DNA from 2 places in the Chromobacterium haemolyticum genome. Region 2 is predicted to be linked to the other one. Evidence: predicted binding sites of a transcription regulator. Region 2 holds the regulator's gene; the other holds the start of a gene.

The links. The regulator FNR, encoded in region 2, switches genes on or off when oxygen is low (the NO sensors DNR and NnrR bind a similar motif). The targets are predictions, from matches to a motif close to TTGATNNNNATCAA.
Positions count from the first base shown of each region.
Region 1: pflB (formate C-acetyltransferase) is a predicted target of FNR. The motif match lies at 1,603-1,616, and genes of this name have one in related genera.

Region 1 is NZ_AP019312.1:3,147,980-3,152,156, forward strand. Features, by position in the region: gene pflB (formate C-acetyltransferase) at 1-1,529, opposite strand, end outside; gene GYH29_RS14365 (formate/nitrite transporter family protein) at 1,757-2,584, opposite strand; gene GYH29_RS14370 (HAAAP family serine/threonine permease) at 3,821-4,177, shown strand, end outside.
Region 2 is NZ_AP019312.1:3,972,646-3,976,822, reverse strand. Features, by position in the region: gene GYH29_RS18220 (alanine/glycine:cation symporter family protein) at 1-327, shown strand, start outside; gene hemN (oxygen-independent coproporphyrinogen III oxidase) at 395-1,801, opposite strand; gene fnr (fumarate/nitrate reduction transcriptional regulator Fnr) at 1,911-2,657, shown strand; gene GYH29_RS18205 (DUF1853 family protein) at 2,941-3,864, opposite strand; gene GYH29_RS18200 (RNA methyltransferase) at 3,854-4,177, opposite strand, start outside.

The sequences.
Region 1 (4,177 bases), 820 kb from region 2:
AGCGCCATTTCGATGCGTTCGTAGGCGTACTTGTCGTGCATGTAGTGGATGCAGTTCAGCGCCTTGACGTAAGTCGCGGCCAGCCAGTCCATCAGCAGGTCGAACTTGGGCATCAGTTCTTCGTAGGTCAGCACGTCGCTCTTGATCGGCTCGAAGCCCTTGGCCACTTGCACGCCGGATTTTTCATCCACGCCGCCGTTGATGGCGTAGAGCATGGCTTTGGCCAGGTTGGCGCGGGCGCCGAAGAACTGCATTTGCTTGCCGATGCGCATCGCGGACACGCAGCAGGCGATGCCGTAGTCGTCGCCCCAGTGCGGACGCATCAGGTCGTCGTTTTCGTACTGGATGGAGCTGGTGTCGATGGACACTTTGGCGCAGAAGTCTTTGAAGCCGCGCGGCAGCTGGGTGGACCACAACACGGTCAGGTTGGGTTCCGGCGCCGGGCCCAGGTTGTACAGGGTGTTGAGGAAGCGGAAGCTGTTCTTGCTCACCAGGGTGCGGCCGTCCTCGCCCATGCCGCCGATGGATTCGGTCACCCAAGTCGGGTCGCCAGAGAACAGTTGGTCGTATTCCGGGGTGCGCAGGAAGCGCACGATGCGCAGCTTGATCACCAGGTCGTCGATCATTTCCTGGGCTTGTTCTTCAGTCAGCGCGCCGGAGGCCAGATCGCGCTCGATGTAGACGTCCAGGAAGGTGGCGACGCGGCCGAAGGACATGGCGGCGCCGTTTTGTTCTTTCACGGCGGCCAGGTAAGCAAAGTAAGTCCACTGCACCGCTTCGCGGGCGTTGACGGCCGGGCGGCTGATGTCGAAGCCGTACTTGGCGGCCATCTGCTTCAGTTCGTCCAGCGCGCGGAATTGTTCCGACAGTTCTTCGCGCAGGCGCAGCACGTCTTCGTTGAAAACGGCGTCGTCCAGCTCATGGAATACTTTTTGGCGTTCGGCGCGCAGGAAGTCGGTGCCGTACAGGGCCACGCGGCGGTAGTCGCCGATGATGCGGCCGCGGCCGTAGGCGTCCGGCAGGCCGGTGATCACGCCGGATTTGCGCGCGGCCATGATGTCCGGGGTGTAGGTGTCGAACACGCCCTGGTTGTGGCTCTTGCGGTAGTGGGTCCACACGTCCTTGATGACCGGGTCCAGCTTGAAGCCAAAGGCTTCCAGGCCGTTCTCAACCATGCGCAGGCCGCCGTTGGGCATGATGGCGCGCTTGAGTGGCGCATCGGTTTGCAGGCCGACGATGACTTCGCTGGCTTGGTCGATGTAGCCGGCGTCATGCGCAGTGATGGAGCTGCCGCGGTCCGCGGATACATCCAGCACGCCACGGGCGCGTTCTTCTTTCAGCAACTCGCTCAGGGTGTCCCACAGCTTTTGGGTGCGCGCGGTAGCGGGCGCCAGGAAGCTGGCGTCGCCTTCATACGGCTTGTAGTTCAGCTGGATGAAGTTGCGGACATCCACCTTGCTTTGCCATTCACCACCGGTGAAATCGCGCCAGGGGTTGGCTTGAGTCGCGTCACGATTCAGAGCATCCATGTGTGCCTCCTAGTAACTATCAGTAAATGTTGAGTACTGAACATATTGTACATTCGGTTTCGAAAAAAATCGTTTGATCAAGATCAACTGCCGCAGACTAAAACGCGGTGGCCGCCACCGCCGCCCTGCTGGCAAAACCTCACAAAAAACACTTTATTTTCAATGCCATGCAAAACCAAATCAATACGCTGGCATTGTAGCCGGCGCATTACATTCGAAAACGAACATCAAACACTGGTTCCGAGCGCCGTCGCGGCCGGTTTTGCGGCTTCGCGCCGCGCCGGCAGGGTGTGGCGCTCCAGCAGGTAAACCACCAGGCCCACGCCCAGCGCGCCGCCGGCGATATTGCCCAAGGTGGCCGGAATCATATTGTGCAGGATGGCGGCGGCGTCCAGGCCTTGCATGCCGTGCAGCAGGGCCAGCGAGAAGAAGGCCATATTGGCGATGCTGTGCTCAAAGCCGGAGAAGAAGAACACGAAGACCAGCAGCAGGATCATCAGCATCTTGGCGGCGTCCCCGGCCATGCGCAGCGGCACCCACACCGCCAGACAGATCACCCAGTTGCACAGCGCGCCCTTCCAGAAGATTTCCCAGCCGCCGGCGTGCACTTTGTGCGCGGCCACGTTGAACAGCAGGTGGTCGGCCGGCAGGCTGCCCATGCCGCCTGCTCCGGCGAACACCGCGGTGAACAACAGCACACCCAGCAGATTGCCCAGGTAGACCATGGCCCAGCTGCGCAGCAGGTTGCACACGCGGCAATCGCCGCTAAGCACGCCCACGCTGAAATACATCACATTGCTGGTGAACAGTTCCAGCTTGCAGACGATGATGCTGACCAGGGCCACGCCAAAGAAGCCGGCCACGGCGATGTAGTAGCCGGGGGAGCCGACGGCGAAGAAGACCTGGCCCAGCTTGAGGCTGACGCTGAGCACGACAGCGATCAGCGCGCCGGCCATGCCGGCGCTCAATAGATAGCGTCCGGGGTGCTGGCGCAGCACGGTCTGTTTGGAGGCGGCTTCAGCCGCGACGTAGGCGAGTGTGGAGGCGTGGTTCATGTTTTTCATTTCGCGAGCTTGGGCAGAGCCGCCTGCGTGCGGGTCAACCTTATTAGGAAGCCTATCAACTGACTATGCCGTCTCTAAGGCTGCCCGGCGGAGAGGCCGGCTCAAGCCCAGTTGCTGCAATGCCTTTGTTGGCTGCCTGGGTGGTTGGTTCCCACGCGAACGGGTGCACGGATTGTTGGTTCACGAAAATTTTATGTTCGGAATGCTTCATTCTTGTTTGATAACCATCAAACCTAGGTCTTTCCGTCGCGCGCTCGGATTCACAACTTTCACACCTCATATTCGCCGCATCCGTTTTGACTACTCAGGACTCAGGTGTGATGCCGCTTTTTCCAGAAAGAGGCCGTCGCCCGCATAACAGGCGCGATAACAAACACAAAAAATACATTGAAAATCATTAGCATAGATACAAAACGAATGTTTGAAAGCCGTAGTCATGTTAGAAAACAACCAAATATTGTTCGTTTTGAAATATTTTTGTTCGTTTTCGAACATATTTTATGCCTTAAATTTCATATTTTCATACTTCCCAGAGCGCCGCCAGCTTTGCTGATATAGTGGCTCCCCTATGGAGGCACAGGCCATTCCGCTGCTTGCAAGCCCCCGCCCCCAAACCCTCCCCTCTAAGCAAAACCCCAACATACCCTTTAATAGTCAATGACTTAAATAAGAAAACACAAACACACCCCCAGTTTGAACAGACAACAGCGAGGCAGCCTACGCGCAAGAGCGGATATGCCATTCCGGTGTTCGAAAACGACAAAGCTAGCTCGAACAAGCTGTTGCAACGGCAATTTTTCGACACAGCCTGCTCGAATCCATTCAGACATGAAAAGCAAAACAACACGAAAGCAAGACAAATCGAAAATTGGCACACTTTTGAATAGATCCGTTTTTCTTGAAACAATCATTCATCAAACACGATTTTGAGCAATTTAATGCCAATAAAACCAAATTATCATGTTATTTGTAAGTCATGGGTTCTAAATAGTATTTGTTCGGATGTTCGTTTTGCTTCAAAATAAAGTTGATTAGAATCAACTGATGTTCTGAAATGTGTAACCACCGCAGTACAACTGCCTATACCATGCACATCAATGAAAGCCGGCAATCACTAATCAGCGGTTCCAGCTACTGACCAAAAGTCTAGCAAGAGATGAAAACGACGCGCCGCCGAACGACGCGCCAAAACGATTACCCCATTTGTCTTTAATGAAGGCCAATATCATGTCTCAAGCCGTTTCCACCCCCCTGCCCAAATCAGGCGCTTCGTCCTCCTGGACCAAGCAAGATACCGTCTGGATGTTGGGCCTGTACGGCACCGCCATTGGCGCCGGCACCCTGTTCCTGCCCATCAACGCCGGCATCGGCGGCCTGTGGCCGTTGATCGTCATGGCGCTGCTGGCCCTGCCGCTGACCTTTTTCGCTCACCGCGGCCTCACCCGTTTCGTGCTGTCCAGCTCCAAGCCGGGCGCGGACATCACTGAAGTAGTGGAAGAGCACTTCGGCGTGGGCGCCGGCAAGCTGATTACCCTGCTGTACTTCTTCGCCATCTACCCCATCTTGTTGGTGTACAGCGTGGCC
Region 2 (4,177 bases):
ACCATCATCGGCAATTACGCTTACGCCGAGGGCAATGTCGAATTCATTCGCAGCAACAAGTGGATCTTGTTGGTGTTCCGGCTGATCGTGCTGGCGATGGTGATGTTCGGCGCGGTGGCCAGCTTGCCGCTGGTATGGGACATGGCCGACTTCGCCATGGGCTTGATGGCCTTGATTAATCTGGTGGCCATTGTGTTGTTGTCGCGTTACTTCTTCATCGTGTTGAAGGACTATGAGCGTCAGCTGAAGCAAGGCGAGTCCACCCCTGTGTTCAAGGTGGCGGATTACCCGGAACTGGCGGCCAAGGTGGAAAAAGACATCTGGTAAGCTTTTGCCAGGCTCCAACGATAAATAGCCCGCGTTTAGACGCGGGCTGTTTTGTCATGGGACTGGCTTAAATGGTTTTGGAGTAGCGAGCCTGGGTGCGGCGCTCGCGCAGGTGCTTATCGAAGATCATCGCGATATTGCGGATCAGGAGACGGCCCTTGGGTTCCACCATGATGAAGTCGCCGTCGAAGGAAAGCAGCCCCAGTTGCTGATATTCGCGGATCTGCGGCAACTCTTCCGCAAAGTACTCGGCGAAGTTGATGCCGTGAATTTCCTCCAGCGCTTCCACGGACAGCGAGAAACGGCACATCAGACCCTGGATGATGCTGCGACGAAGGATGTCGTCATTGTCCAGCGTCAGCCCGCGCAGCACCGGCAGATGGCCGCTGTCCAGCGCCGCGTAGTAGCTGTCCAGATCTTTGGCGCTCTGACTGTAGCAGGGGCCGACCTTGCCGATGGAGGACACGCCAAGGCCAATCATGTCGCAGTCCGCATGCGTGGAATAACCCTGGAAATTGCGCTGCAGCCGGCCCTGGCGCAAGGCGGAGGCCAGTTCGTCGTCCGGCTTGGCGAAGTGATCCATGCCGATGAACACATAGCCGGCGTCGGCCAGGCGTTGCACCGAGTCCTGCAGGATGTCCAGCTTGGTTTCCGGCGACGGCAGATCGGCCTCGTTGATGCGGCGTTGCGGCATGAACACGGTGGGCAAATGGGCGTAGTTGTACAGCGCCAGCCGGTCCGGTCCTATGGCGATCACTTTGTCCAGCGTGCGACGCACCGATTCACGGGTCTGCAAGGGCAGGCCGTAAATCAGGTCGACGCTGACGGACTTGAAGCCGGCGTCGCGCGTCGCCTGGATCACCTCTAGAGTTTCCGCTTCGGACTGCACGCGGTTCACCGCCTGCTGCACCGCGGGCTCGAAGTCCTGAATGCCGACGCTGATGCGGTTGAAACCTAATTCGGCCAGCTTGAAAATTGTAGCTGCACTGACTTTGCGCGGGTCTATTTCTATGGAATACTCCCCCTCCTTCAAGAACTCGAAATGAGTCTTGAGCAAGGTCATCAATCGTTCCAGTTGCGCGTCGGACAGGAAAGTCGGGGTACCGCCGCCGAAATGCAGCTGTATCACCTGCTCTCGGCGCCCCAGACAGGAGGCGACCATCTGGACTTCCTTTTCCAGGTAGTCCAGATACAAGTCGGCTTTGCCGCTATCCTTGGTGATGATCTTGTTGCAACCGCAGTAGTAGCAGATAGTGTTGCAAAAAGGTATATGAGCGTACAATGATAAAGGTTTCCGGTTGGCGCCGATGCTGCGCTGCCGTAGCCAGTGGATGTAGTCTCTTTCGGCAAAACCCGGCGTAAAGCGATCTGCTGTCGGGTATGACGTATATCTAGGACCTGTCCCGTCGAGGCGTTCAATCAGAGCGCGGTCGAATTCAAAATGGGCAGGAGAAAATGGGTGGGTGGTCTTCATGTCGTATTTGGATGGCAAAACCTCTGGTGGACTGGTAAATTTGCGGAAATCCTGCGAATTTCGCTTTGATAAGGGTCAAGCTTCGTCGCAAGCTTGTACTAAACATGCCATGTCCGATCAGAACCATATCTCTTTGCATAACCTGAAGGTCTCCTGCTCCAACTGCAGCCTGAAGGAACTCTGTCTGCCAGTGGGGCTCAACCGCGAGGAACTGACCCAGCTTGACGCAGTGATCCGTCAAAGCCGCCGTTTGAAGCGCGGCGAGTACCTGTTCCGCAGCGGCGAGGGCTTCCGCTCGCTGTTCGCGGTGCGCACCGGCTTCTTCAAGACCAGCGTGGCCAGTCAGGACGGCCGCGAGCAGGTGACCGGCTTTCACATGTCCGGCGAACTAATGGGCTTGGACGGTATTTCCGCCAATGTTCACGGTTGCGACGCCATCGCGCTGGAGGATAGCGAGGTGTGCGAGTTGCCGTTCAGCCGCATGGAGAGCCTGGGCCGCGAAATTCCCACCTTGCAGCACCACTTCTACCGACTGATGAGCCGCGAGATCGTTCGCGATCAAAATGTAATGTTGCTATTGGGCAACATGAAGGCGGAAGAACGCCTGGCCGCCTTCCTGCTCAATTTGTCCCAGCGTCTGTCCACCCGCGGCTTCGCCGCCAATGATTTCATCCTGCGCATGAGCCGCGAGGAAATCGGCAGCTTCCTGGGGTTGAAACTGGAAACCGTCAGCCGCACGCTGTCCAAGTTCCAGCAGCAAGGCTGGATCACGGTCGATCACAAGCACATCCAGTTGGTGATGGTGGATGAGTTGAAGGCGCTGATTTCCGGCTGTGCTCACGCCAACGGTCATTGATCCCGCCGCTTCTACGGAGCCGCGAAAGACGTAAGAGCGTGTTTATGATCTCGCGAGACAAGAGGAGGTCAGACGAAAACGGCTGAGAAAGCGGATCGTAAACAGGTTCTTAGAGCCAGTTGAAAATCTAGCGAGCAAGAGCGAGACAAGGCGAAAACCGCTGAGAAAGCGGAATGTACATAGTGGTACATGAGCATTTCGAAGCGGTACTCACCGTGGGGCGTATCACGAAGCGCAGCAGATTATGAACAGCCTCTTAGGCAAGCCATGAGGCTTGCCTTTTTCATTGCGGCGGCGCGCAGTCCGCGATTTGCCGCAACAAGCGCGACAACGGCGCTTCTTGAGGCCATCCCGGCGGAACGGCGAAGCCTCGCGCCACTTCATGCCAGTCGCCGTCCGGGCCGGGTTGCAGTTCGGCAAGCAATTGCGGTGCCTCTGCCTGTTCCAGCCGCGCGCGCAGTTCCGCCGCATCGGCGGTGTGTTCCCGCGAGAGGCGCGCAGGCGCCAGCCAACTGAGCCTGGGCAGCCAGGCCCAGCGGGAGTCCGCGTTCAACGCAGGCCAGTCGCCGCGCAGCGGCCAGTATTGCCCGTATAGCGGCAGGGCGCCGGGCGGCGGTTCCGGCGAGGTGTCTTGAGCGTGGAACAGCCAACCGCTGAGCCGGGCGCCGACCGCGCAGCCGGCAAAGCCTTCCGGCAGCGTCGCTTGCGCCGCGGGGTGACGGGATAGACGCAGCTGGGTCTGCAGCTTATGGGCTTTCAGCGCCCAGGCGTCGCGCAGGCTGGGGCCGGTCAGCGTATCGGCGCTGCGGCCCAGCTGCAGGTAGAACTTGCTGGCGGCTTCCAGGTGCAGCGGTTGGCCGTCCAGGCGCAAAAGGAAGTCGAATTCTCCGACGGTGCGGCCGTCTGGACCGCGCACAGGCAGATTGCTGGCGACTAGTTCGATGTGCGGCGCCAAGCGGAACCAGAACGATAGCAAGCGCTCGGCGTAATGACCCAGGCGGCGGGTGGGCTGGCGCGCCAGCCAGTGCCGCAGCTCGGCGGGATGAGCGTCCAGCGCTTGCAGCAGCGCCGGGCCGTCGGGGCCCAGCAGCCGGTGCGGCGGAATGTCCGCGCCGCTTTTCCAGGGAGAGGGCGCGGTGAGAAGAAAAGCCAGATCGCGCACCGCCGGATGCGCGTAGGGCAGGGTGAACGGCGGCTTATTCGCCATTCGGTCCGGGCGCGTCGCGACGGACTTCGCCGTCGGCAGCACGCTGCACCTGTTTGAGGAAGCCGCGCAGGATGTCGATCTCCTCGCGCAGCAGGCCGGCGCGGTTGAATAGGGTGCGCATCCGGCGCATCATCCGCTCGCTGTTGCGGCGGCGGAAGTAGCCGATCTTGTCCATGGTCTGTTCCAGATGGCCGCAGAAGCCCTCCACCTCGCCCAGCGCCGCCGCGTCGCTGTCGGCGCGCAGATAATCGACGTCCACGCCGGTGTGACTGAACAGCTCGTAGGTCATAACCTGCACCGCCATTGCCAGATT